Regions from separate parts of the Micromonospora sp. IBHARD003 genome, predicted to be linked through region 3. Evidence: riboswitches for the same ligand, from Rfam matches in the RefSeq annotation. Region 3 holds a riboswitch; each other region holds the start of a gene.
What was found. Region 3 has a riboswitch for cobalamin ahead of ACTWOL_RS30005 (hypothetical protein). Riboswitches for the same ligand answer to the same signal wherever they lie in the genome.
Positions count from the first base shown of each region.

Region 1: it holds a riboswitch for cobalamin, as region 3 does, so the genes downstream of both, ACTWOL_RS08205 (cobalamin biosynthesis protein) here and ACTWOL_RS30005 (hypothetical protein) in region 3, are expected to answer to the same signal.
Region 2: it holds a riboswitch for cobalamin, as region 3 does, so the genes downstream of both, cobN (cobaltochelatase subunit CobN) here and ACTWOL_RS30005 (hypothetical protein) in region 3, are expected to answer to the same signal.

Region 1 covers NZ_JBWBBX010000001.1:1,848,514-1,856,244, reverse strand. The annotation lists gene ACTWOL_RS08215 (putative cobaltochelatase) at 1-1,094, opposite strand, end outside; gene ACTWOL_RS08210 (cobyric acid synthase) at 1,243-2,751, opposite strand; gene ACTWOL_RS08205 (cobalamin biosynthesis protein) at 2,748-3,728, opposite strand; cobalamin riboswitch at 3,760-3,908, opposite strand; gene ACTWOL_RS08200 (hypothetical protein) at 4,042-4,263, opposite strand; gene ACTWOL_RS08195 (inorganic phosphate transporter) at 4,305-5,549, opposite strand; gene ACTWOL_RS08190 (class II aldolase/adducin family protein) at 5,724-6,410, shown strand; gene ACTWOL_RS08185 (alpha/beta hydrolase) at 6,577-7,704, shown strand.
Region 2 covers NZ_JBWBBX010000001.1:4,451,368-4,459,098, reverse strand. The annotation lists gene cobN (cobaltochelatase subunit CobN) at 1-3,211, opposite strand, end outside; cobalamin riboswitch at 3,249-3,381, opposite strand; gene ACTWOL_RS19860 (precorrin-3B synthase) at 3,438-4,778, shown strand; gene ACTWOL_RS19855 (precorrin-8X methylmutase) at 4,775-5,416, shown strand; gene ACTWOL_RS19850 (precorrin-2 C(20)-methyltransferase) at 5,413-6,915, shown strand; gene ACTWOL_RS19845 (VOC family protein) at 7,726-7,731, shown strand, end outside.
Region 3 covers NZ_JBWBBX010000001.1:6,843,537-6,851,267, forward strand. The annotation lists gene ACTWOL_RS29985 (ABC transporter ATP-binding protein) at 1-410, opposite strand, end outside; gene ACTWOL_RS29990 (energy-coupling factor transporter transmembrane component T) at 407-1,582, opposite strand; gene ACTWOL_RS29995 (hypothetical protein) at 1,587-2,507, opposite strand; gene ACTWOL_RS30000 (prenyltransferase/squalene oxidase repeat-containing protein) at 2,504-5,200, opposite strand; cobalamin riboswitch at 5,570-5,700, shown strand; gene ACTWOL_RS30005 (hypothetical protein) at 5,811-7,214, shown strand; gene ACTWOL_RS30010 (DUF4430 domain-containing protein) at 7,288-7,731, opposite strand, start outside.

The DNA.
Region 1 (7,731 bases), 5.0 Mb from region 3:
TCGGGCCCCTGACCCTGCGGCGGAATACCGCCACCGGGACCGCCGTCCGGATCCGGGTCGGGCTCCGGCTCGTCGTCCCCGCCGAACTGCTCCAGCGTCTCGTCCAGCTTGTCCTCGTCGAGCCCCGGAGCGTCGAAGGGATTGCGCCTGCGCCGGTGGGGGAGTGCCAGCAGGGCAGCCTGCCGTACGTCTTCCTCCCGTACGTCCGTACGCCCCGCCCAGGCCGCCAGAGCCGTCGCGGTCCGCGCCATGACGATGTCGGCGCGCATGCCGTCCACCTCGAACGCCGCGCAGGTCGCAGCGATCTTACGCAGCGCCGCGTCACCGAGCACGACGGACGGCAGCAGGGTCCGCGCGGCCACGATGCGCTCGCGCAGCGCCGCCTCCTCGCCCGCCCACCGTGCGGCGAAACCGGCCGGATCGTCGTCGTACGCCAGTCTGCGCCGCACCACCTCCACCCGCTGCTCCGGCTCCCGCGACGCGGCCACCTCCACCGTCAGCCCGAAGCGGTCGAGCAACTGCGGCCGCAGCTCGCCCTCTTCGGGGTTCATCGTCCCGACGAGGAGGAAGCGGGCGGCGTGCCGTACGGAGACGCCTTCGCGCTCCACGTACGAGGCGCCCATCGCTGCCGCGTCCAGCAGCAGGTCCACCAGATGGTCGTGGAGGAGATTGACCTCGTCGACGTAGAGCACGCCCCGGTGCGCGTCCGCGAGCAGACCCGGCTCGAAGGCCTTGACGCCTTCGGCGAGGGCGCGCTCGATGTCGAGCGCCCCCACCAGCCGGTCCTCCGAGGCGCCGACGGGCAGTTCCACCATCCGGGTGGGGCGGGCCGTGCCGGGCGCCTCCTCGTGGGGCCCGTCCGGGCACCCCGGATCCGGGGCGCCGGGAGCGCAGGAGAAGCGGCAGCCGGCGACGACCTCCACATCCGGCATCAGTGCCGCGAGGGCGCGCACGGCGGTCGACTTGGCGGTGCCCTTCTCGCCGCGTACGAGGACGCCTCCGACCGCGGGCGAAACCGCGTTCAGCAGCAGTCCCAGCCGCAGATCGTCCATGCCGACGATCGCGGTGAAGGGGTAGTGCACAGCACCACTCATACGTTCCGGTCCTCCCGTTCCTTACGGTTCGCGCCCGGGTCCTGTCCGGGCGATCTTCTCCGGTCCTCGAAGATCGCCCGGACAGGACCTGGTCGGCACATGGATGCGTTCGTTCGCCTTCGCCCGGACAGGGCCGGGAATCCCCGCCTCATGGGGCACCCGGAGGGACGAAGGGCAGACCCGCGGGCGCGCCGCGCTCGATCAGCTCGAGCAGGGCCGCGGTGTCGGCGTGCTCCTCGATCAGATCGCCGAGACGGTCGAGTTGCTCCTCGCGCAGCAGACCGAAGCGGGTGTCCGGCGCCGGGACGAACCGGCGCCCGGCAGCCGCGGCCACCTCCCGGAGGAAGGCCCGCCGGAAGCCGTCGCTCTCCAGCGAGCCGTGCCAGTGGGTGCCCCAGACGGCCCCGACCCGGCAGCCGTCCAGAAAGGGCTCTCCACCCAGTACTTCGGCGACGCCATGGTGGATCTCATAGCCCTCGACCCGCTCGCCGAGCGCCTCGCCCACCGGCCGGGCCAGGGTCTTCTCGCGCGCGAACCGCACCCGCACGGGCAGCAGCCCGAGGCCCCCGACCTTGCCCGCGCGTGACTCCACGTCGTCCTCGATGCGGTCGCCCAGAGCCTGGAAACCGCCACAGATGCCCAGTACCGGCCTGCCGTCGGCGGCCCGCCGGGCGATCGCGTCCGCGAGCCCGCGCTCGCGCAGCCAGTCGAGCGCCTTCACCGTGCCGCGGGTGCCGGGCAGCACCACCAGGTCGGCGTCGGTCAGTTCCTCGGGGCGGTCCACGAAGCGCACCACCACGCCCGGTTCGGCGGCCAGCGCGTCCACATCGGTGAAGTTGGACATCAGCGGCACGGCGCAGACCGCGACCCGCAGCACGTCCTCGCCCACCGGCGGGGCGACGACGGACTCGCGCACGGTGCCCCGCAGCGAGACCCGCAGTCCGTCCTCCTCGTCGATGCCGAGTCCGTGCGCGTACGGCAGCACCCCGAACGTCCGCCGCCCGGTCAGCCCGTACAGCATCTCCAGACCCGGCTCCAGCAGCGTCACATCGCCGCGGAACTTGTTGACCAGATAGCCCGCGACCAGTTCCTGGTCCTCCGGGGCCAGCAGCGCGGTCGTGCCGAAGAACTGGGCGAAGACCCCGCCCCGGTCGATGTCCCCGACCACCACGACGGGAAGGCGCGCGGCCCGCGCGATGCCCATGTTCACGATGTCGGTGCGGCGCAGATTGATCTCGGCGGGGCTGCCCGCGCCCTCGCAGATGACGGCGTCGTAGGTGCTCCGCAGCTTCTCCAGGCACTCCACGACCGGCTCGAACAGCGCCTGCTGTCTGCCTCCGTGGTAGCCGCGCGCGCTCAGCTCGCCCACCGGCTTGCCCATCAGCACGACCTGGCTCGAGCGGTCGCTGCCCGGTTTGAGCAGCACCGGGTTCATGAGCGCCGAAGGCTCCACCCGCGCCGCCTGCGCCTGCATGGCCTGCGCCCGGCCGATCTCGGCGCCCTCGCGGGTGACGAAGGAGTTGAGCGACATGTTCTGCCCCTTGAAGGGGGCGACCTTCACACCCTGGCGCACCAGCCACCGGCAGATCCCCGCCGTGACGACGCTCTTGCCCGCGTCCGACGTGGTACCGGCGACCAGCAGTCCTCCGCCGTTCACTTCCGCCTCCCCCTCATCGCCCCGACGGCGATCCGTGCGCCCGCGCAGACCGCGAGCGCCAGCACGCCCACGCGGCGCGACAGCCGCACCGCACGCTCGACATCCCCCACCGCGACGGCGCGGCCCGTCCCGTTGAGGACGGGCCGGTGCTCGACGCGCCCGCCGTACGAGAGCGTTCCCCCGAGACGTACCCCGAGGGCCCCCGCGAACGATGCCTCCACCGGGCCCGCGTTGGGGCTCGGGTGCTTCGCGGCGTCCGTACGCCAGGCCCGGGCCGCCCCACGGGGATCGCCGCCGACCAGCACCGCGAGGCCCGCGGTGAGCCGGGCGCCGGGCCAGCCCGCGAGGTCGTCGAGCCGGGCCGACGCCCAGCCGTAGCGCCGGTAGCGGACGGATTTGTGGCCCACCATGGCGTCCAGGGTGTTCACGGCACGGAAGCCCACCAGGCCGGGGACTCCGGCGACGGCACCCCACACCAGCGCGCCGACCACCGCGTCCGAGGTGTTCTCGGCGACCGACTCGACGACGGCGCGCGCGATTCCGGGGCCGTCCAGCGCCTGTGGATCGCGGCCGCACAGATGGGGCAGCCGCTCCCGGGCGGCCTCGATATCGCCGGCCGAGAGTGCCCCGCCGATCGCCCGGGCTTCCCGGCCGAGCGTGGTGCCGCCGACGACGGCCCAGGTGGCCGCGGCGGTCAGGGCGAGGGATGCGGTTCGGGAACGGCGTACGGAAGCGGCGGCCAGCGCCCCGGCGGCGATCGCGCCCCCGGCGCACACCACGGTGTGCAGGGCGCCCCAACCGCGGTGGTCGCGCCAGAGTCGTCGCTCGACGGCGCCGGCGGCGCGGCCGAACGCGGCGACCGGATGTCCTCGGCGGGGGTCGCCGAGTACCAGGTCACCGGCGAGCCCGGCGGTGGCCCCGTACGCGAACGTGAGGGCAGGGAGCAGTCCCCCCACCACCCGCGGCTCGGCAGGCATGTTCGTCCTCACTCAGGGTCCGCGCCCTGGCTCGACGTGACCGGCGGGAGAGAGTTCCTGGCTCCGGGCGCCCCGGTGAAGGGTGCACCCGTGACAGTGGCGGGACCGCGCCGGATTCGCACCGGCTTCCTCTTCTGCCGCCGTAAGTGGCCCCGGAAGTCCACCATGGGCCGCGAACACCCGTCAACTCGCCTCTGACCTGCGACGGGACAGTGTGCGCAGTCCCACACCCGGCGCGGGAGCGGCGAACGCAGAGCGGGAGCCGGACACTCCCGAAGGGGTGTCCGGCTCCCGCCGTCGTATCCGCGGACCGTCAGGCGACGATCAGATAGATCCCGTACGCCACGGCCGCCGCGCACAGGGCGAAGCACGCGTAGGCGCCGGTACGGGCCAGTCCGGCCGAACCTCCCTGAGCGGCCGCGGCCTCCTGCTTGGAGAGACCCGCGATGCCCAGGGTGAACAGGCCCACCAGGGCGACGGTCACGACGAGGCTCACGCCGAAGACGGAGCCCAGAGCTGCCCAGTCGATCTTCATGCTGATTCGTTTCTTCCTTAGACCGTGAAAGCGTTGGACCGTCAGACCGTGGCGGTGGGTGCGGGAGCGTTCTCACCCGCGGGAGCGGGGATGGTGGCCTTCAGCTCCGCGGCCGCGGTGGGCGGCGGGGTCACGGCCGCGATCGCGGTGGTGACCACACCCGGGCCCTCACCGATCTCGTCGTCGGTCACGTTCGTGTGGTCGACCGGCTTGCGCCGCGACAGACCCCAGATCGCAGCCGAGCCCGAGACGAGCAGGACGGCGACGGCGCCGGTGCCCCAGGCGCCCTGGCTGGTCAGGAACTCGGCGGCGGCGCCCACCAGACCGGCGGCCGGCAGGGTGAGACCCCAGGCGACGAACATCCGGGTGGCGGTGGACCAGCGGACCACACCGCCCTTGCGGCCGAGACCCGCACCCATCACCGCGCCGGAGCAGGACTGGGTGGTGGAGAGCGAGAAGCCCAGGTTGGACGAGGCCAGGATGACCGTCGCGGCGCTGGTCTGGGCGGCGAAGCCCTGCTGCGGCCGGAGGTCGGTCAGCCCCTTGCCCATGGTGCGGATGATGCGCCAGCCACCGAGGTAGGTGCCCAGGGCGATCGCCAGACCGGCCGAGACGATGACCCACATCGGGGGGTTCGAGCCGGGGACGAGGACACCGCCGGTGACCAGGGCCAGGGTGATGACGCCCATGGTCTTCTGCGCGTCGTTCGTGCCGTGCGCGAGGGAGACGAGACCGGCGGAGGCGATCTGGCCCGCCCGGTACCCCTTCGATGTGGCGGCCGTGGCCTTGCCGTCCGCCCCGTTGCCGATCCTGTACGTCAGCCTCGTGGCGAGGAACGCGGCCAGTCCGGCGACGACCGGCGCGGCGACGGCCGGGATCAGGACCTTGGTGACGATCGTCCCGCCGTTCACGGCCGAGAACCCGGCGGACATCACGGCAGCGCCGATGAGACCGCCGAAGAGGGCGTGCGACGAACTGGACGGCAGGCCGAGCAGCCAGGTGACGAGGTTCCACAGAATGGCGCCGACGAGCGCCGCGAAGATCACTTCGGTGCGGATGCCCTCTTCCTTGATGAGTCCGCCGGAGATCGTCTTGGCGACCTCGATGGACAGGAAGGCGCCGACGAGATTCAGCGCGGCGGACATGGCCACCGCCGTCTTCGGTCTGAGTGCGCCGGTCGAGATGGTCGTCGCCATCGCGTTGGCTGTGTCGTGGAAACCGTTCGTGAAATCGAACACGAGAGCGGTAATGATCACGATCCCGAGGAGAAGCGTGATGTTTTCCATGTACCCAGGCTTCTATTGGATGTCAGTGGCTGGTTGAACGTAAGCAACCTGAGTGAACGGAAGGTGAACTCGACGCGGCTCAGGAGTGACTCCACACGAGTATGGTCATTCCGCTTGGGGAGGGGAAGAGCCGGGTGTCGTGCTTCGGGCCCGGCTGCTGAGATGATCATCCCCATGAGCGGGCAGCAGCGGAACGCACGTCGGCAGAACGCGATCGCGGAGGCCTGGGCGGACCTCGTGGCCACCGCCCGCAGGACCGTGGCGGACGGACTCGTGGTCGGGACCTCGGGCAACGTCTCCGTACGGCTCGCCACCGACGAGGGCGATCTCGTCCTGGTCACACCCACCGGCGTCCCCTACGAACGCCTCGGGCCCCACGACGTCCTCGGCGTGGATCTCGACGGGAGCCGGCTGCTGGGCGACCTGGCCCCCACCAGCGAACTGCCGATGCACCTCGCGATCTACCGCGGAACGGACGCGGCCGCCATCGTGCACACCCACGCGGTGCATGCCACCGCCGTATCGACGCTGGTGACCGAGCTGCCGTTGATCCACTACATGGCGGCGGCCCTCGGCGGACCCGTCCGTGTCGCCCCGTACGCGCCCTACGGCAGCCAGGAACTCGCGGACCATGTCCTCGACGCCCTCCGGAACCGCACGGGGTGTCTGCTCCGGAACCACGGAACCGTCACCCATGGCGCCACGCTCGACCAGGCGTACGACCGCACGGCCCAGCTGGAGTGGATGTGCCGGGTCTGGCTCGCCGCGAGCTCCGTGCCCGGCCGGGAGCCCTCCCTGCTCTCGCCCGCCCAGGTCGACGACGTGCGCGTCAGGCTCCGCGGCTACGGGCAGCCGCGCTGACCCCGGCAGGGCCCCGGCCCCGGCGGCCGTTGCCCGAGCGGGGTCGGCGCGGCTGCCCGTAGCCGCCAAGTGCGCCGACGAGCGCACAAGCGTGACGTCGTGGGTCCGTCACCCGTGGTGCCCCCGTCCACTGGCAGTCCGGCAGGGACCTGCCGACACTGGAACGGTGCGCCCGGCTACTGCGACGGCAGCGACCGTCACCACCCTGCTCGGTCTCGGCGCGGCGACGCTCGCCGCCGGCCGGTACGCGAGCGATGCGGCACTCAAGGCAACGCCCGACCGTCCCCTGCCCGGCGAGCCCCGGCTCACCGTGCACGCCACGGGTCCGGGCCGTATCACGCTCACCCGCAGCCTCGTCTCGCTCCGCCCCGGTATGTACGGACTCGTCGGCCTCGGTGTCCACGCGGTCGTCGGCGCGGTCCTCGAGGATATCCCCCACGAGGCCGACACCGTGGTCCGCCGTCTGGAGAGCGTGTCCCACGGCGGTCTCGACATCGGCACCAAGGTGCGCTTCACCCCGCAGCTGCACAGCGGGACGCCCGGCAGTGCCCTCGGGATCGACTACGAGGACGTGGAGATCCCCGGCGAGCTGGGCACGCTCCCGGCCTGGTACGTCCCGGGGCCCCGCACGACCTGGATCATCGCCGTGCACGGCCTGGGAAGCACCCGCGAGCAGACCCTCAACCTGATGCCCTTCCTGGCCGGCCGGCGTGTGCCGGTGCTGTCCATCGCCTACCGCGGTGACCCCGGCGCACCCCACTCCCCGGACGGCCTCTGCCATCTCGGCGACTCCGAGTGGCGCGACCTCGACGCGGCCGTCCGGTACGCGGTCCGCAGCGGCGCCGAGCGCGTGGTCGTCCACGGCTGGTCCGTCGGCGCCGCGATGGCCCTGCACGCCGCCGCCAACTCGGCCGTACGGGACCGGATCGCGGGGCTCGTCCTGGACTCCCCGGTGCTCGACTGGGAAGCCACTCTGCGCGCCCTCGCCACGGCCCGCCACACCCCCTCCGTACTGCTGCCGCTCGCGGTACGCGCCGCCCAGGGGCGCACCGGACTGCACGGTGACCGGCTGCAGGAGGCCGCCGCCCCCGACGGCCTGCGGGTGCCCGTGCTGGTCTTCCACGGACCCGACGACCGCATCGCTCCCTGGGGCCCCTCCCGGGAGCTCGCGGCACGCCGGCCGGACCTGGTCAGTCTCCACACCGTCGAGAACGCTCCGCACGCGGCGATGTGGAACGTGGACCCGGCCCGATACGAGGAAGCGCTGCGCCGCTTCCTGACGCCGCTGATCTGACCCGTGGCCCACTGGCCGCGACCCCGT
Region 2 (7,731 bases), 2.4 Mb from region 3:
CGCCGATGTACGCCTCGGGGGCCGTGCCGCGCAACGCGCGGACGGTGGCGACCATGCCGCCGTGGTACTGGAAGTAGTCGTCGGAGTCGGCGATGTCGTGCTCGCGGGTGTCGGTGTTCTTGGCCGCGACCGCGATCCGCTTGTAGGCCGTCTCCATCTCCTCGCGTGCCGGGCGGCCTTCGAGACCGCGGCCGTAGGCGTAGCCGCCCCACACCGTGTAGACCTCGGCGAGGTCGGCGTCGGTGCGCCAGTCGCGGGAGTCGATGAGCTGGAGCAGGCCGGCGCCGTAGGTGCCGGGCCGGGAGCCGAAGATCCGCGTGGTGGCGCGGCGCTCGTCCCCGTGCTCGGCCAGGTCCGCCTGGGCGTGTGCCCGTACGTGGTTGACGTCGGCGGGCTCGTCCAGCGACGCCGCGAGCCGCACCGCGTCGTCGAGCAGTCCGATGACGTGCGGGAAGGCGTCCCGGAAGAAGCCGGAGATGCGCAGGGTCACATCGATACGCGGGCGGCCCAGCTCGTCGGCGGGTACGGGCTCGAGACCGGTGACCCGGCGCGAGGCGTCGTCCCAGACGGGGCGGATGCCGAGCAGCGCCAGGGCCTCGGCGACGTCGTCGCCCGCGGTGCGCATCGCGCTCGTCCCCCACAGGGAGAGACCGACGGAGGTGGGCCACTCGCCGTTGTCCGCGCGGTAGCGCGTGAGCAGCGAATCGGCGAGGGCCTGGCCGGTCTCCCAGGCGAGGCGCGAGGGGACGGCCTTGGGGTCGACGGAGTAGAAGTTGCGGCCCGTCGGCAGCACGTTGACCAGGCCGCGCAGCGGCGAGCCGGACGGGCCCGCCGGAACGAAGCCGCCGTTCAGCGCGTGGACGGCGTGGTCGAGCTCATCGGTCGTGGCGGCGAGCCGCGGCACGACCTCGCGCGCGGCGAAGCGCAGGATGTCGGCGACCGCCTGGCCGTGTCCCCCGGCGACGGAGTCCACCGCGGCCGGGTCCCAGCCGGCCTCCTCCATGGCCTCGACCAGGGCGCGGGCCCGGGCCTCGGCCTCGTCGGCAGTGGTGCGCGTCGCGGCGGACTCGTCCAGGCCGAGTGCCTCGCGCAGTCCGGGCAGCGCGGTCGTACCGCCCCAGATCTGACGGGCGCGCAGGATCGACAGGACCAGGTTGACCCGCTCGGCTCCGGTGGGCGCACCGCCCAGCACATGCAGACCGTCGCGGATCTGGGCGTCCTTGACCTCGCACAGCCAGCCGTCGACGTGGAGCAGGAAGTCGTCGAAGCCGTCGTCCTCGGGCCGCTCGTCCATACCGAGGTCGTGGTCGAGCCTGGCGGCCTGGATCAGGGTCCAGATCTGGGCGCGGATGGCCGGGAGCTTCGCCGGGTCCATCGAGGAGATCTGCGCGTACTCGTCGAGCAGCTGCTCCAGGCGCGCGATGTCGCCGTAGGAGTCGGCGCGGGCCATCGGCGGGACGAGGTGGTCGATGAGGGTGGCGTGGACCCGGCGCTTGGCCTGGGTGCCCTCGCCCGGGTCGTTGACCAGGAACGGGTAGACCAGCGGCAGGTCGCCGAGCGCGGCGTCGGGGGCGCAGGCCGCGGACAGGCCCGCGTTCTTGCCGGGCAGCCACTCCAGATTGCCGTGCTTGCCGAGGTGGATCATCGCGTCGGCGCCGAAGCCACCGTCGTCCTGCCGGGCCGCGATCCAGCGGTAGGCGGCCAGATAGTGGTGCGACGGCGGCAGATCGGGGTCGTGGTAGATCGCGATGGGGTTCTCGCCGAAGCCGCGCGGCGGCTGGATGACGATCAGCAGGTTCCCGCGGCGCAGGGCGGCGAGCACGATGTCGCCCTCGGGATTGCGGGAGCGGTCCAGGAACATCTCACCGGGTGCCGGGCCCCAGTGCCGTTCGACCTGCTCGCGCAGTTCGGCGGGCAGGGTCGCGTACCAGCGCTTGTAGTCGGCGGCGGGGATACGGACCGGATTGCGGGCGAGCTGTTCCTCGGTGAGCCAGTCCTGGTCGTGGCCACCGGCCTCGATGAGCGCCCGGATCAGCTCGTCGCCGTCGCCGGAGACCGTGCCCGGGATCTCCTCGGTGCCGAAGTCGTAGCCCTCGGCGGCGAGTCGGCGCAGCAGGGCGACGGCGGAGGCCGGGGTGTCGAGACCCACCGCGTTGCCGATGCGGGAGTGCTTGGTCGGGTACGCGGACAGCACGAGCGCGAGGCGCTTGTCGGCGTTGGGGATGTGGCGCAGCCGGGCGTGGCGGACGGCGATGCCGGCGACGCGGGCGGCCCGCTCGGGATCGGCGACATAGGCGGGGAGGCCGTCCTCGTCGATCTCCTTGAAGGAGAACGGGACGGTGATGAGGCGTCCGTCGAACTCGGGGACGGCGACCTGGCTGGCGGCGTCCAGCGGGGAGAGGCCCTCGTCGTTCTCCTCCCAGGTGCTGCGCGAACCGGTCAGGCAGAGCGCCTGCAGCACGGGCACGTCGAGCGAGGCGAGCGCGCCGGCATCCCACGCTTCCTCGTCCCCGCCCGCCTGGGCCTCGGCCGGCTTGGTGCCGCCGGCGGCGAGGACGGTGGTGACGATGGCGTCCGCGCCGCGCAGTCGGTCGAGGAGCTCGGGCTCGGGGGCGCGCAGCGAGGCCACATAGAGGGGCAGGGCCCGGCCGCCCGCGTCCTCGATGGCGTCGCAGAGCGCGCCGACGAAGGCGGTGTTGCCGCTCATGTGGTGGGCGCGGTAGTAGAGCACGGCGATCGCCGGGCCGTCCGTACCCCGCGGGGTGCGGTCGAGCGGGCCCCAGGTGGGTGCCGCGGCCGGGGGCTCGAAACCGTGGCCGGTGAGCAGGACCGTGTCCGACAGGAAGCGCGCGAGCTGCTCGAGGTTCTCCGGGCCGCCGTGTGCGAGGTAGGCGTGGGCCTCGGCAGCGATGCCGATGGGGACGGTGGAGGCCTCCATCAGCTGGGCGTCGGGGGCCTGTTCGCCGGTCAGGACCACGACCGGGCGGGTCTGGTCCGCGGCGAGGAGCACGTCCAGGCCCTCCTGCCAGGCGCGCAGGCCGCCGAGGAGGCGTACGACGACGAGGTCGGTGCCCTCCAGCAGACCGGGGACGTCCTGGACGGGAAGCCGGGAGGGGTTCGCGTAGCGGTACTCGACCGGACCCGCGGCGGCGCGGGCGCTGAGCAGGTCGGTGTCGGAGGTCGACAGCAGCAGGATCGTCGCGTGCGTCATCGCGTGCGCAGGCCTTCCTCGGGGTTTCCGCGCCCCGGGTGGTCGTGGTCGGCGGGAGTTCCTGACTCGCCGGGCCTTTTCGGGCCTGGCTCACAGTGGCGGGACCGCGCCGGATTTCCACCGGGCTTCCTCCCCGGGGTCCTGGGACCCCATGCCGTCTGCATAGTAGAGGTTGTTCCCCGACTGCAGGGCGGCCACCTGGAAGGACGTGGGTATGCTCGCCGCCATGCCGCCCACACCCACAAGCCCCGCAGACCCGGGCGAATCTCGCATACGGGACCGGGGCGACGCCTGTCCGGGAGCGCTGCGGCTGCATGGCGCGGAGGACGGGCGGCTGGCCCGACTCCGGCTCCCCGGCGGTCTTTTGACGGAGCGTCAACTCTCCGCGCTGGCCACTGCGGCCGAGGAGTTGGGGGACGGATCGCTCAGCATCACCTCCCGGGGCAATGTGGAGCTGCGCGGCCTCGGGGACGCCTGCGGGGGCCCGCTCGCCGCGCTGCTGCACCGGGCCGGCCTGTTGCCCTCCGACACCCATGAGCGGGTGCGGAACGTGGTGGCCTCACCGCTGGCCGGGCTGGACGGACTGGGGCACACGGACGTGCAGTTGTGGGCCCGGGAGCTGGACGCGCTGCTGTGCGCGGCGGACTGGGCGGCGGATCTGTCCGGCCGCTTCCTGTTCGCCCTGGACGACGGGCGCGGGGACGTGGCGAAGCTCGGCGCGGATGTGACGTTGCTCGCAGAGCCCGGCGGGACGGCGGTCGTCCGCATCGGCCGGAGCGCCTTCCGTGTGTCCTCCGAGGACGCCCCGCGCGCGGCCCTCGCAGCCGCCGGAGCCTTCCTCGAGGCGGCCCACGCCGCGGGGACCGGGGCGTGGCGCGTACGGGAACTGCCGTCTGGGCAGGACGTGCCCGTGGGCAGACATCTGGCACGGGCAGGGGTGCGGGCGGACACGCCGGCCGGCCCGCCGCACACGGCAGCGCGTCCGGCTCCCGGCCCCGTCGGCACCGATAGCCCCACCACACTCACGAGTCCCACCGGGCACGTCCGGCCGGAGCCCGGACTGGCCGAAGGGCCCCGCGGCACGGCGGTGTCGGTCGCCGCGCCCCTCGGGCGGCTCACCACCGCACAGCTGCGGACGCTGCTGCCGCTGCCCGTGGACGAGGTGCGGCTGACCCCCTGGCGCGGGATCGTCGTACCCGGCTTCGACGACCGCGAGGCAGCCGCGGCCCTGCTGGCGCGGCTGGCCGCCGCGGGGTTCGTCACCCGCGCCGACTCCCCCTGGTACGGGGTCGGCGCCTGCACCGGGCGGCCCGGCTGCGCCAAGTCGCTCGCCGACGTACGCGCCGACGCACGCTCCGCCGCCAGACCCGCACCCGGCCGCGGGCTTCCCGTGTACTGGTCCGGCTGCGAGCGGCGCTGCGGCCGGCCCCAGGGGGACTACGTGGACGTCGTGGCCACCACGGACGGCACATACCGGGTGAGCGTGGGCGGCGCCGGCGTCCCCGTACCGTCCCCGGCCGAGCTCGCCCGCACCGTCGCCACAACCCGTACCCGTACAACGAGATGAGCGAGAAGACCGTGTTCGACTACGAGAAGGACGGGGCGGAGATCTACCGCCAGTCCTTTGCCACCATCCGCGCCGAGGCCGACCTCGCCGCGCTTCCCGCCGACGTCAGCCAGGTCGCGGTGCGGATGATCCACGCCTGCGGCATGGTCGACCTGGTCCGCGATCTCGCGTACACGCCCGGGGTGGTGGCCCGCGCCCGTGAGGCCCTGCGCGCCGGTGCGCCGATCCTGTGCGACGCGCAGATGGTGGCCAGCGGTGTCACCCGCAAGCGGCTGCCCGCCGGCAACGACGTGATCTGCACGCTCTCCGAACCGAAGGTGCCCGCCCTCGCCGCCGAACTCGGCACGACCCGCAGCGCCGCGGCGCTCGAGCTGTGGCGCGACCGTCTCGACGGGGCTGTCGTCGCCGTCGGCAACGCGCCGACCGCGCTCTTCCGGCTCCTCGAGATGATCGAAGAGGGCGCACCCCGCCCGGCCGCCGTCATCGGCGTCCCGGTCGGCTTCATAGGCGCCGCCGAGTCCAAGGACGCGCTCGCCGCGCACCCCTCGGGCCTGGAACACCTGGTGGTACGCGGGCGGCGCGGCGGCAGCGCCATGGCCGCGGCCGCGATCAACGCGATGGCGAGTGAGGCAGAGTGAGCACCCAGCGGACCGGCCGTCTGTACGGAGTCGGACTCGGGCCGGGCGATCCGTCCCTGATGACCCTCCGGGCCGTCGAGGTCATCGCGGAGGCGGACGTCGTGGCGTACCACTGCGCCCGGCACGGGCGTTCCATCGCCCGCTCGATCGTGGCGAAGCACCTGCGCTCCGACCACATCGAAGAGCGCCTGATGTACCCGGTCACCACCGAGACCACCGACCACCCCGGCGGCTACCGGGGCGCGCTCGACGACTTCTACGAAGAGGCCGCGGAGCGGCTCGCGGAACATCTGGACGCCGGCCGCACCGTCGCCGTCCTCGCGGAGGGCGACCCGCTCTTCTACGGCTCGTACCAGCACATGCACAAGCGACTGGCGCACCGCTACCCGACCGAGGTCATCCCCGGCGTCACCTCGGTGAGCGCGGCGGCGGCACGGCTCGGGGAGCCGTTGTGCGAGGCGGAGGAAGTCCTGACGATCATCCCGGGCACCCTGCCCGAGGAGGAGCTGACGGCCCGTCTCGCCGGGACCGACTCGGCGGTGGTGATGAAGCTGGGGCGTACGTTCCCGGCGGTGCGCCGCGCGCTGCGGCGGGCGGGACGGCTCGACGACGCACGCTACGTCGAGCGCGCCACGATGGAGGGCGAGCGCACGGAGCGACTGGCCGACGTGGACCCGGAATCGGTGCCGTACTTCTCGGTCGCGGTGCTGCCGAGCCGTATCGACGAGGTGCGGCCGCAGACACGGCCGCAGGGCGAGGTCGTGGTCGTGGGCACCGGCCCCGCCGGACCGCTGTGGCTGACCCCGGAGACCAGGGGAGCGCTCGCGTCCGCCGACGACCTGGTGGGCTACACGACCTATCTGGAGCGGGTACCGGTACGCCCCGGGCAGCGCCGGCACGGCTCCGACAACAAGGTGGAGTCCGAGCGCGCCGAGTTCGCTCTGGACCTCGCGCGGCGCGGGCGCCGGGTGGCGGTGGTGTCGGGCGGCGATCCCGGCGTCTTCGCGATGGCCACGGCCGTGCTGGAGGTCGCTTCCCAGGAGGCGTACGCCGGTGTGCCCGTGCGGGTACTGCCCGGTGTGACCGCGGCGAACGCGGCGGCGGCCCGCGCGGGCGCGCCGCTCGGCCACGACTACGCGACCATCTCCCTCTCCGACCGGCTGAAGCCCTGGGAGGTCATCGCGGAACGCCTGTCGGCCGCCGCGGCCGCGGACCTCGTCCTCGCCCTCTACAACCCCGGCTCCCGCAGCCGCGTCTGGCAGGTGGCCAAGGCCCGCGAACTGCTGCTGGAACACCGCGCTCCCGACACCCCGGTCGTCGTCGCGCGCGACGTCGGCGGCCCGGAGGAGAGCGTGACGATCGTCCGGCTCGCCGAACTGGACCCGGCGGTGGTCGACATGAGGACGCTGCTGCTGGTGGGGTCGTCGCAGACGCGGACGGTGGTACGGGGCTCGGGCGAGCGGATCGCCTGGACGCCGCGCACGTACCCGGAGGGGTGAGGCGCGGGGTGCGCTGTGCCCTCTGCGGTGGGCGGGGCCGGTGTGTCCGTCCTCAATCGCCGGACGGGCTGGGGTGTGGCCGCTTTCCGGGTTGGGCGCCCGGGGTGTCCGTCCTCAAACGCCGGACGGGCTCAGGGGTGTGGGCGTGTCCGGGGCTGCGTCGGTGGGGTTGGTGCCGTTCCGGGGCTCGCGTCCTGGACGGCATGATTTACGTCGCGCCCCCTACCCATGCCGCGTAGTCACCGCCTGCGTCGGGGCGCAACACAAATCACGCTCTAGTGTCCCGGACACGACCCCTCCACGGCCCCTCACTCGCAGACGGGGGCCGGTCGCCCTCGGGGGCGTTGAGTGCGGCCCGAGCCGATCGGCACGGCTCCGCCCCGGCGCCCTGCCGTGCCCGGGACAGGGGGACTCGGAGGGGTCGTGTGCAGAGACACCAAAGCTCCCCCAGACTTCGTCCGGGGGGACCCCCATGGTGTCGCGCTACGACAGCGGTGCCTTCTTGGTTCGGGGTTGCGCGACGTAAATCATTCCGTCGTCGCATACGAGCCCCGCAGAGGCCCCCAACCTCACCGACAACGCCCCGGGCAAGCCCCGCACCCCAAGCCCGTCTGGGGGGTCCCCCCGGACGGAGTCTGGGGGAGATTGAGGACGGACACACCGGTTACCAACCCGGTACCGCACACCCCAAGGCCGTCCGCCGATTGAGGACGGACACCCCGCGCGCCAACCCGGAACGCCCCCACAACGCACCGCCGCGGTTAGTCTGCGGACATCCGACTGGTACTCCGCTTGTGGAGGTTGGTTCTCATGGTC
Region 3 (7,731 bases):
CGATGGCGCAGATCGGCGAGCCCGAGCAGGTCGAGGGTCTCCTCGACGCGTTTGCGCATCACGGCCGGGGGCACGGCCAACTGCTCCATGGCGTAGGCGAGTTCCTCCTCCACCGTGTCGGTGACGAACCCGTCCAGCGGGTCCTGGCCCACCACTCCGACCACGTCCGCGAGTTCGCGGGGCGGATGGTCCGCGGTGTCGCGGCCGTCGACGGTCACCCGTCCGTAGAGCGTTCCGCCGGTGAAGTGCGGTACGAGGCCGTTCACCGCTCCCAGCAGGGTCGATTTGCCGACGCCTGTGTGACCGACGACGAGGGCGAGTTCGCCTTCCTCGATGGTCAGGTCCACGTTGCGCAGTACGGGTGCGTCGGCCCCGTCATAGACCACGCTGACCTGGTCGAAGGTGATCACTTTGGTTCCTGGGTGGGCAGTGCGGACAGGGCGTGAGGTGTCGGTGGTGGCGCCAGGAACCCGGCGCTGCCGGCCAGCAGGATCGCGGCTGCCGGTACCAGGGGCAGGGTCGGCCAGCTCAGCGGATAGATCGAGGGATTGAGTTCCGCCGCGTTGAAGCCGGTTCCGCCGAACAGGACGACCGCGGACAGGAGTCCGCATCCGGCCACGGCCCACTCGGCGAAGAGCCAGGGGTCCGGCCGGTACGAGGTCCGGGTGACCCGCCGCCCTCCGAGACGGAGTCCGGCCACGCACAGGGCGGAACCGGCCAGCAGTGCGGGGAATCCCAGGAACCGGGGCGCGGTCGCGTCGAGCAGACCGTACGCCCCGGCACACAGCCCGCACATGCCCGACAGCATGAGGGCTCCGGTGAGCCGGCGGGACCGCGGGGTGGCCGATCCGGCTCGACCGTAGCCCCGGGAGTCCATGGCCGCTGCCAGCCGCAGCGACCGTTCCAGCGCGTCTTCGAGCACGGGGACGACGATCCCGCGCAGGGCACGCAGACCCTTGGTGCGCCCTGCGCGCAGCCGTCGCGCCCGATGTACGCGCTGCACGCTCTGCACCAGTTGGGGCGCGACGCTGAGCGACACCGTGACCGCGACGCCGAGTTCGTACAAGGCGCCGGGTAGGACCCGCAGGGCGCGTTTGGGGTTGGCGAGGGTGTTGGCAGCGCCGATGCAGCACAGCATGCAGGCGAGCCGAAGTCCGTCCGTGGCGGCCGAGAGCAGTGCTTCCAGGGAGATGGGTCCGCCGATCTGTATGCCGGCGTACCAGTCGGGGGTGGGTATGCGGGGGAGTGAGAAGAGGAAGTGGTCGTTCGGGGTGATGCCGGTGGCGAAGACCGCGCGGAAGACGACGCGGATCGCGACGACGGTGAGGGCGAGGTAGAGGTAGTACTTGAAGCCGCGTGCCCAGGGCGCCTCGGTGCGGCGCATGGTGATGACGTAGCCGAGTACGGCGAGGACGAGGAACAGCAGCAACGGGTTGTTGGTGCGGCTGACGGCGGTCGCGAGGGCGAGGGCCCATATCCACCAGGCCAGCGGGTGCAGCGAGCGGGGCAGGCGCCGCCCTCGCGGGTCGGGAATGGCGGGTTCCGCAGCCTGGGGCCGCGCGTCCGTGGTGGTACGGGGCACCCGGCTACTCCGCACCGCGACGGCGGCGTTTCGCGGCGAGGCCCGCCGCCCCCAGGATCAGCAGCACCAGGGCGGTGGTGCCGACGACTGGCAGCACCGAGCCGGTGTTGTGTTCCGTGTCCGCGGCGGGCCCCGCGTCCACGACCTTCGGGCCGCCGCCCGGAGCAGCGACGGCGGATGGTGATGCCGGTGAAGCGGAGGGTGCGGCGGAGGTGGAGGCAGACGCCGAGGCTGACGGGCTCGGCGACGCGCTCGCGGAGGCCGTCGCCTGAGGGGTGGTACGCGGCGGGGTGGCAGGTGGCCGGTCGGCGGGGGTCTCCGGGCGGTTCCCGGAACCGTTCCCACCCGGCTTGGTGCCGGAACTGCTCCCGGTCGGGCGGGTGTTGTGCGCGCGGAGCTGGTCGGGGGTGACCTTGGGACGCCCGCTGGTGCCCTCGACATTCGTCCCGCCGAAGATCCACAGATCGACGCTGCCGGGCTTGGGTTTGTAGCTCATCGCGCCCAGCTGACTGTACTTCCAGTCGTTCTCCCCCGCGTCGGCGTGCCAGTACGACCAGTACGCGGAGGCGGGCGGGGTGAGGACGCAGTCGTCCTGCTGGGCGGTCGGATACTGCTTGCCGCCTTGGTGGCCGCTGTAGCCGATGCGGCAGATGAATGCCGGGCCGTCGTGCCCGGTGCCGGTGGTGCGCCACCCGCCCTGGTTGAGCAGTTCGTAGCCGGTGGTCGGGGTCGTTCCGCAGGAGCGGTAGACCGGGCCGCCCCAGTGGCTGAAGTCCACCGCCAGCACCACCCCCGATGACGTGGTGCACCTGCCGATGGGCTGGGATGCGGCGACGGCGAGCCCCGGTGTTCCGTACGCGGATGCCGCCGCCAGTCCCAGAGCTGTGGCCGCCCGCGCCGCGCTGCGTATCGCCCGCCGCGTCACCTTCCACCTCCGGCCGTGCGACGGCTCCTGGCCGCCGCGACGAGACGCCACCCGGCGAGGGCCAGTACGACGGCTGCCGCGGTGAGTGCCCCCACCTGTACACCGGTCGACGCCAGGGCGCCGCCGCCACCGGAACCGGGGGCGCCGTCCGTGCCGGCGGCCCCGCCGGTGGAGTCACCAGGGGTGACGATGGCGGGGACGGAGCCCGAGGGGGCGGGAACCGGCTGCGGGGCGGTTCCGGCGAGGCTCCGTTCGAGGCGGGCGAACGAGATGCCCGTGGCGCCGCCCACCGCCTGGGCGGAGGCACGCACATCCGACCCCGGCTGCCCGCCCTTGGTGACGTTGAAGCCGCCGTCCGTGTTCTGCTGGGAGGCCAGGAACTTCCGGGCCTTCGCGATCTGGGCCTGGTACGTCTTCGCGTCGAGGAACAGCCCCTGGACCGCGAGTGCCGCTGAGTTCACCGAGTTGCCGGAGGCTCCCGGGAAGCCACCGTCCTTGAGCTGCTTCCCCGCGATCCAGGTGAGTGCCTTGTCGACGGCCTCGTCCGCCTCGTCCCCTCCGACCAGTTCAAGGGCCATGGCGGCCATCGCGGTGGAGTCGACGTCGGAGTCCTTGGCCGAGGGGATCAGGCTCGGCCATGCTCCGGACGGCTGCTGGAGGCTCATGAGGTAGGCGATGGGCTCCTGGGCGGCGTCCTTCTCGCCGGCCCGCACCTGTGCCATCACTCCCAGGACCTGGTCGAAGACGGAGTCCGCGTAGCGGTAGTTGCCTTTCGCCGCGCATGAGCGGTCACCCGGCTTGCCCGGGGCCCGGCACACGGCCCTGGTGAGTGCCGCGATGAGGTCCTGCCCGCCGAAGTTCCGGGGGTCTCGTCCGACGGCCTCGGCGAGCAGCGCGGTCTTGCCGATCGAACCGCTGTCTGCGTGCGCGGTTCCCGCACCGGTCCAGGCGTGCACACCGCGGCCCGTGCCGTCTTTGCCGCCCTTGTCGAGGAAGTCCACGATGTTGCGGAGCGCCGCGTTGTCATGGCCGGTGGCCGCGAGGGCGTAGGCAGCGTCGATCGTCAGGCCGTAGTCGGCGAACGCGCTGCCCGGGGCGTTCTCGTACCAGCGGCCCTGCTTGAGCCGGGCGGGGGCCGTCAGGTACTTCACACCCTTCTTGAGGTCGGGCCCGTCTCCGGGTGGGGAGGCCGGGGGAGGGGTGGACGGATCCGGGGAGGGCTTCGGTGGCTCGGGCTTCTTGACGGTCAGCGTCACCAAGTCGGTGCCGGAGCCGGCGAGCACGGCGGGGGTGGTGGCGTAGAGGAAGGAGTCCGTGGCGCCTTCGTCGAAGCCGAATCCGCCGTCCTTGATCTGCCGGCCGGCGAGCCACGCGACGGCCGCGTCCGAGCGGGAGGTTTCACCGAGGGCGCGCAGGGCCTGGGCGGCGAGGGCGGTGGCTGGAACGCTGCCGGTGGTGGAACCGGTGTAGCCGGGGTAGGAGCCGTTGCCGAGCTGCGCCTTCCGCAGGAAGTCGCGGGCACCGGCCACGGCGTCGGTGTGTCCGCCGGCCTTGTGAAGGACGAGGGTGACCAGACCGGTGGACGCCGGTTCGCTGTCGCAGTTCTCACCTGGCCGGATCAGGATGCTGGTGAAACCGCCGTCCTCGCACTGGAGCTGCGTCAGCCGGGTCACGGTCTCGACCGGCGGCTGAACGCCGCCGCGCAGCAGAGCCAGCACGGCGAGCGCCTGGCCGTCGCCGTAACCGGCGTTCAGGAAGTCGCCCTTCGCGGTGCAGCCGGGCTTGGGGCCGCTCTCCGGACCCGAGTCGCACACGTGCGCCGTGATGTCGGCCAGAAGGTCGTGGCCGCCGAACGCGCGTGGGTCGCCTTCGGTGATCACGGCGAGCAGGGCGAGCCGGGCGGCGGCCGCCGGGTCCGGAGCCTGGTCCGCTCCGTTGGGGTAGGCGTAGGCGCCACTCTGCCCGGCGAGGAACGCCGTCACCTTGTCCAGTGCCGCGCTCTTGCCGTTGGCCGCGGCGAGCGCGTAGGCCGCTTCGGTGGTGAGGACGTAGTTGGGGGTGTCCGCGCCCTCGTCGACGACCCGTTCGCCGTCGGTGAGTCTGCCGGTGATCCAGCGCGCGGCGGCGGGAAGGTCGATGTCGGCGCTGGGCACAGTCGGGCCGCCGGGGTCCGGGGTGCCGCCACCGGCTGCGCGTACGTCGTCCGGCGAGAAGGCGGGCCGGCCGGTGCTGCCGTCGACCTCGGTGCCGCCGAACACCCAGGCGTCGACGTCACCGGCCTTCGGCATACGGCTCATGGCACCGAGCGGGCTGTAGGTCCAGCTGTTCTGGCCGGGCGAGGCGATCCAGTAGGACCAGTACGCCGTGGCCTGAGGGGTGAGCCGGCAGTCCTCCTTGTCCGGGGTGGGGTACTGCTTGCCCGAGTCGAACGGGCCGTAGCCGATCCGGCAGATGAACCCGGGGCCGTCGTGCTCGGTGCCCGTGGTGGTGAAGCCGCCTTCGTGGAGCAGGTCGTACCCCGTCGTGGGAGTGGTGTCGCAGCCGCGTTCGAGCTTGCCGCCGAACGGTCCGAAGTCGACGGCGATGATCGCACCCTTGGTGGCCGTACAGCCCTGGATCGGGTCGGCGACCGCGGGCGTCGACCCCATGACGAAGGACACGCCTGCCAGGAGGGTCAGCACGAGAGCCGACATCAAGGAGATCGCTCTCGCGCTCTTCGCCCTGCGCTCTGCTGCTCTTCCAGTCCTCACCGCGGGCCCCTCGTGTCGGCCGGGCGGACCTGCGCGTGGCTGGAGGCCCCGCACGGGGAACACCGTCGGGGCTGGTCGAACCACGCCGTAGACCGCGACGGCGCTTGTCGCTGAAGTGCTGCCCAGCCCAGGCATTCCGGCTCACACGCGGATGGCGTGCCTACGGTTGCGGGTCAGCGCCGGAGTTCGACCGGCTTCCCCTGGTACTGAGTGTGTATCAGCCGGATTGCAACACGCTTGTGGGCGCATCGTCAAGGTCTCGTGAACCAGTCTGGCCACGCCCACCCCGGGTCAAGTACGCGGCACTGGCAGTCTGTTGAGCTCTCGGGTAGCGTCATGTGCTGCCACATGGGGGAACCTGGTGAGAATCCGGGGCTGACGCGCAGCGGTGTGGTATCGGCGAGGAGCCGGTACCGAGCCCGAATGCCCAGGCGGCGAACACCACAGGAAGCTGTTACCACGCGTTCGGACGGCGGCCACCACTCCTCCGCCGTGCGTCCTTCCGGCGAGACCGAGGCGCGGGCCGGCGTCCCCCTACTCTCAGGAGCAGGCCATGGGCCGAACCCGCATGATCCGCCGCACCTCGCTGACAGCCCCCCTGACGATCGGGGCACTCGTCCTCACGGTCTCACCGGCATCCGCCACCGCCACACCCGCGCAGATCACCACCTCCAAGACGAACGGCATCGCGTACCTCAAGACCCTGCAGGCCGCAGACGGTTCCTACACGGGACTGAGTGAGTGGGCGTACACGGCCTTCGCCGCGGCCGGCACCGCCGCGGCGGACGTCACCCCAGGCGGCGACGCCACGAAGAACGCGCGCAAGGTCTACAGATCGAAGCTGTCGGCAGCGGGCTGGCCGTCGGGCTCGCCCGTCGTCACGGACTACGAGCGTGCCACGGTCAACGCCTACGCCGCGGGCATCGACCCCGCCCGCGTCGCCGCACACCGGAATCTGATCGCCGACATCTACGGTTACTGGCAGACAGCCGAAGCCGGCTACTTCGGACCCTCGGCGTACTACAACGGCACCGTCTTCGCGGCCCTCGCCCTCGGCGGAGCGAAGACCCAGGCAGGCGACCAGCGGGTGCCGCAGGCCCTGCTGGACAAGGTGGTCACCCGGATCCGCGCCAACCAACACAACGACGGCGGCTGGAACTTCAGCAAGGCCGAAGGCAATCCCTCGCAGCTCGCCGCGGCCGGCGACATCGACATGACCGGTGCTTCCATGGCCGCGCTGTGCGTGTCGGGCGTCCCTGCGACCGACCCCGACATCGTCCAGGCGAAGGCGTTCCTCAAGAGCAAGCTCGTCGTCGGATCGGGCGCCTTCAATGCCATGTTCGGTGTGAACACCAACTCCAATGGATGGGCGGTATCCGGGCTGAACGCCTGCGGAATCAACCCCCAGACCGGTGACTTCCTCACCGCCGCAGGCAAGACTCCGCTGGACTTCCTCATCGGGCAGCAGTTCAAGCCGGGCGGCGGCTTCAAGTACCTGCCGGGCGACACCGTGCCCAACGCCTATGCCTCGGTCGACGGCCTGCGCGCGGTCGCGGGCGGCGGTTTCACCTCCGCGCCGCCGACTCCGGTGAGCGCGGGCGAGAGCAAGTGGGTCGCGCAGGGCGGCTTCACCGCCGGGACCGCGGCCAAGCTGGCGCTCACGGTCGACGACGGCACGGGCAACCTGAAGGTCTGCGCGGTGTCCTTCACCCCGACCGGTACCACCACCACCCTGGGCGACGTGCTCACCGCCGCCATCGCGGGCTCGGCCCCCTCCGGATGCGTCACGAGCGTGACGCCGTCCTCCGGTACGGACACCATCACGGCCGTGAACGGCAAGGCCAACAGCGGCGAGTCGACGTGGAAGGTCAGCGTCGATGGCTCCGCGTTCGCATCGGCCGCCCGTAACAAGGTGATCAGCGTGGGCGACACCATCGCCTTGAAGTACGGCAGCTGACCGGGGGAGGCCCGGGTGCTCGCGGTGTACTTCCCACCGCGGGCCCCCGGCGCCGCACATGTGTGGCGAAGGGTCAGAAGGCGGTCCAGGTGAACGCCACCTGGTCGCCGGCCTTCAGCGTGAACTGGCATCCGCCGACCGGTGTCGGCGTGCCGTTGACGGAGATGCTCCAGTAGGCGGAACCGCCGCCACTCACCTTCTTGATGGTGTCGACGGAGAAGTCGTCGAACGAGTCGTACCAGGTGCCGTCCCACGTGAAGTGTCTCTTGCGCGCGGCATCGTCAAGAGCGGCCGTCGGAGTGGGCACCTTGGAAGGGTTGGCTCCGCCGTTCGTGCCATCGCACTTGTGGGTACCGCCCGTGGCCGTGGTGACGTCGTGCCCCCTGGTCTTGATCCTGCCCTTGAACAGCAGCCCGTCGGGACCCTGCACGGTGAGGGACACCTTGATCGGAGCATTGGTGCGGGGCGCGGGCTTGGCGTGGGCGACCGCCGGAGCGGCTCCCAGAAGGAGGCTGAC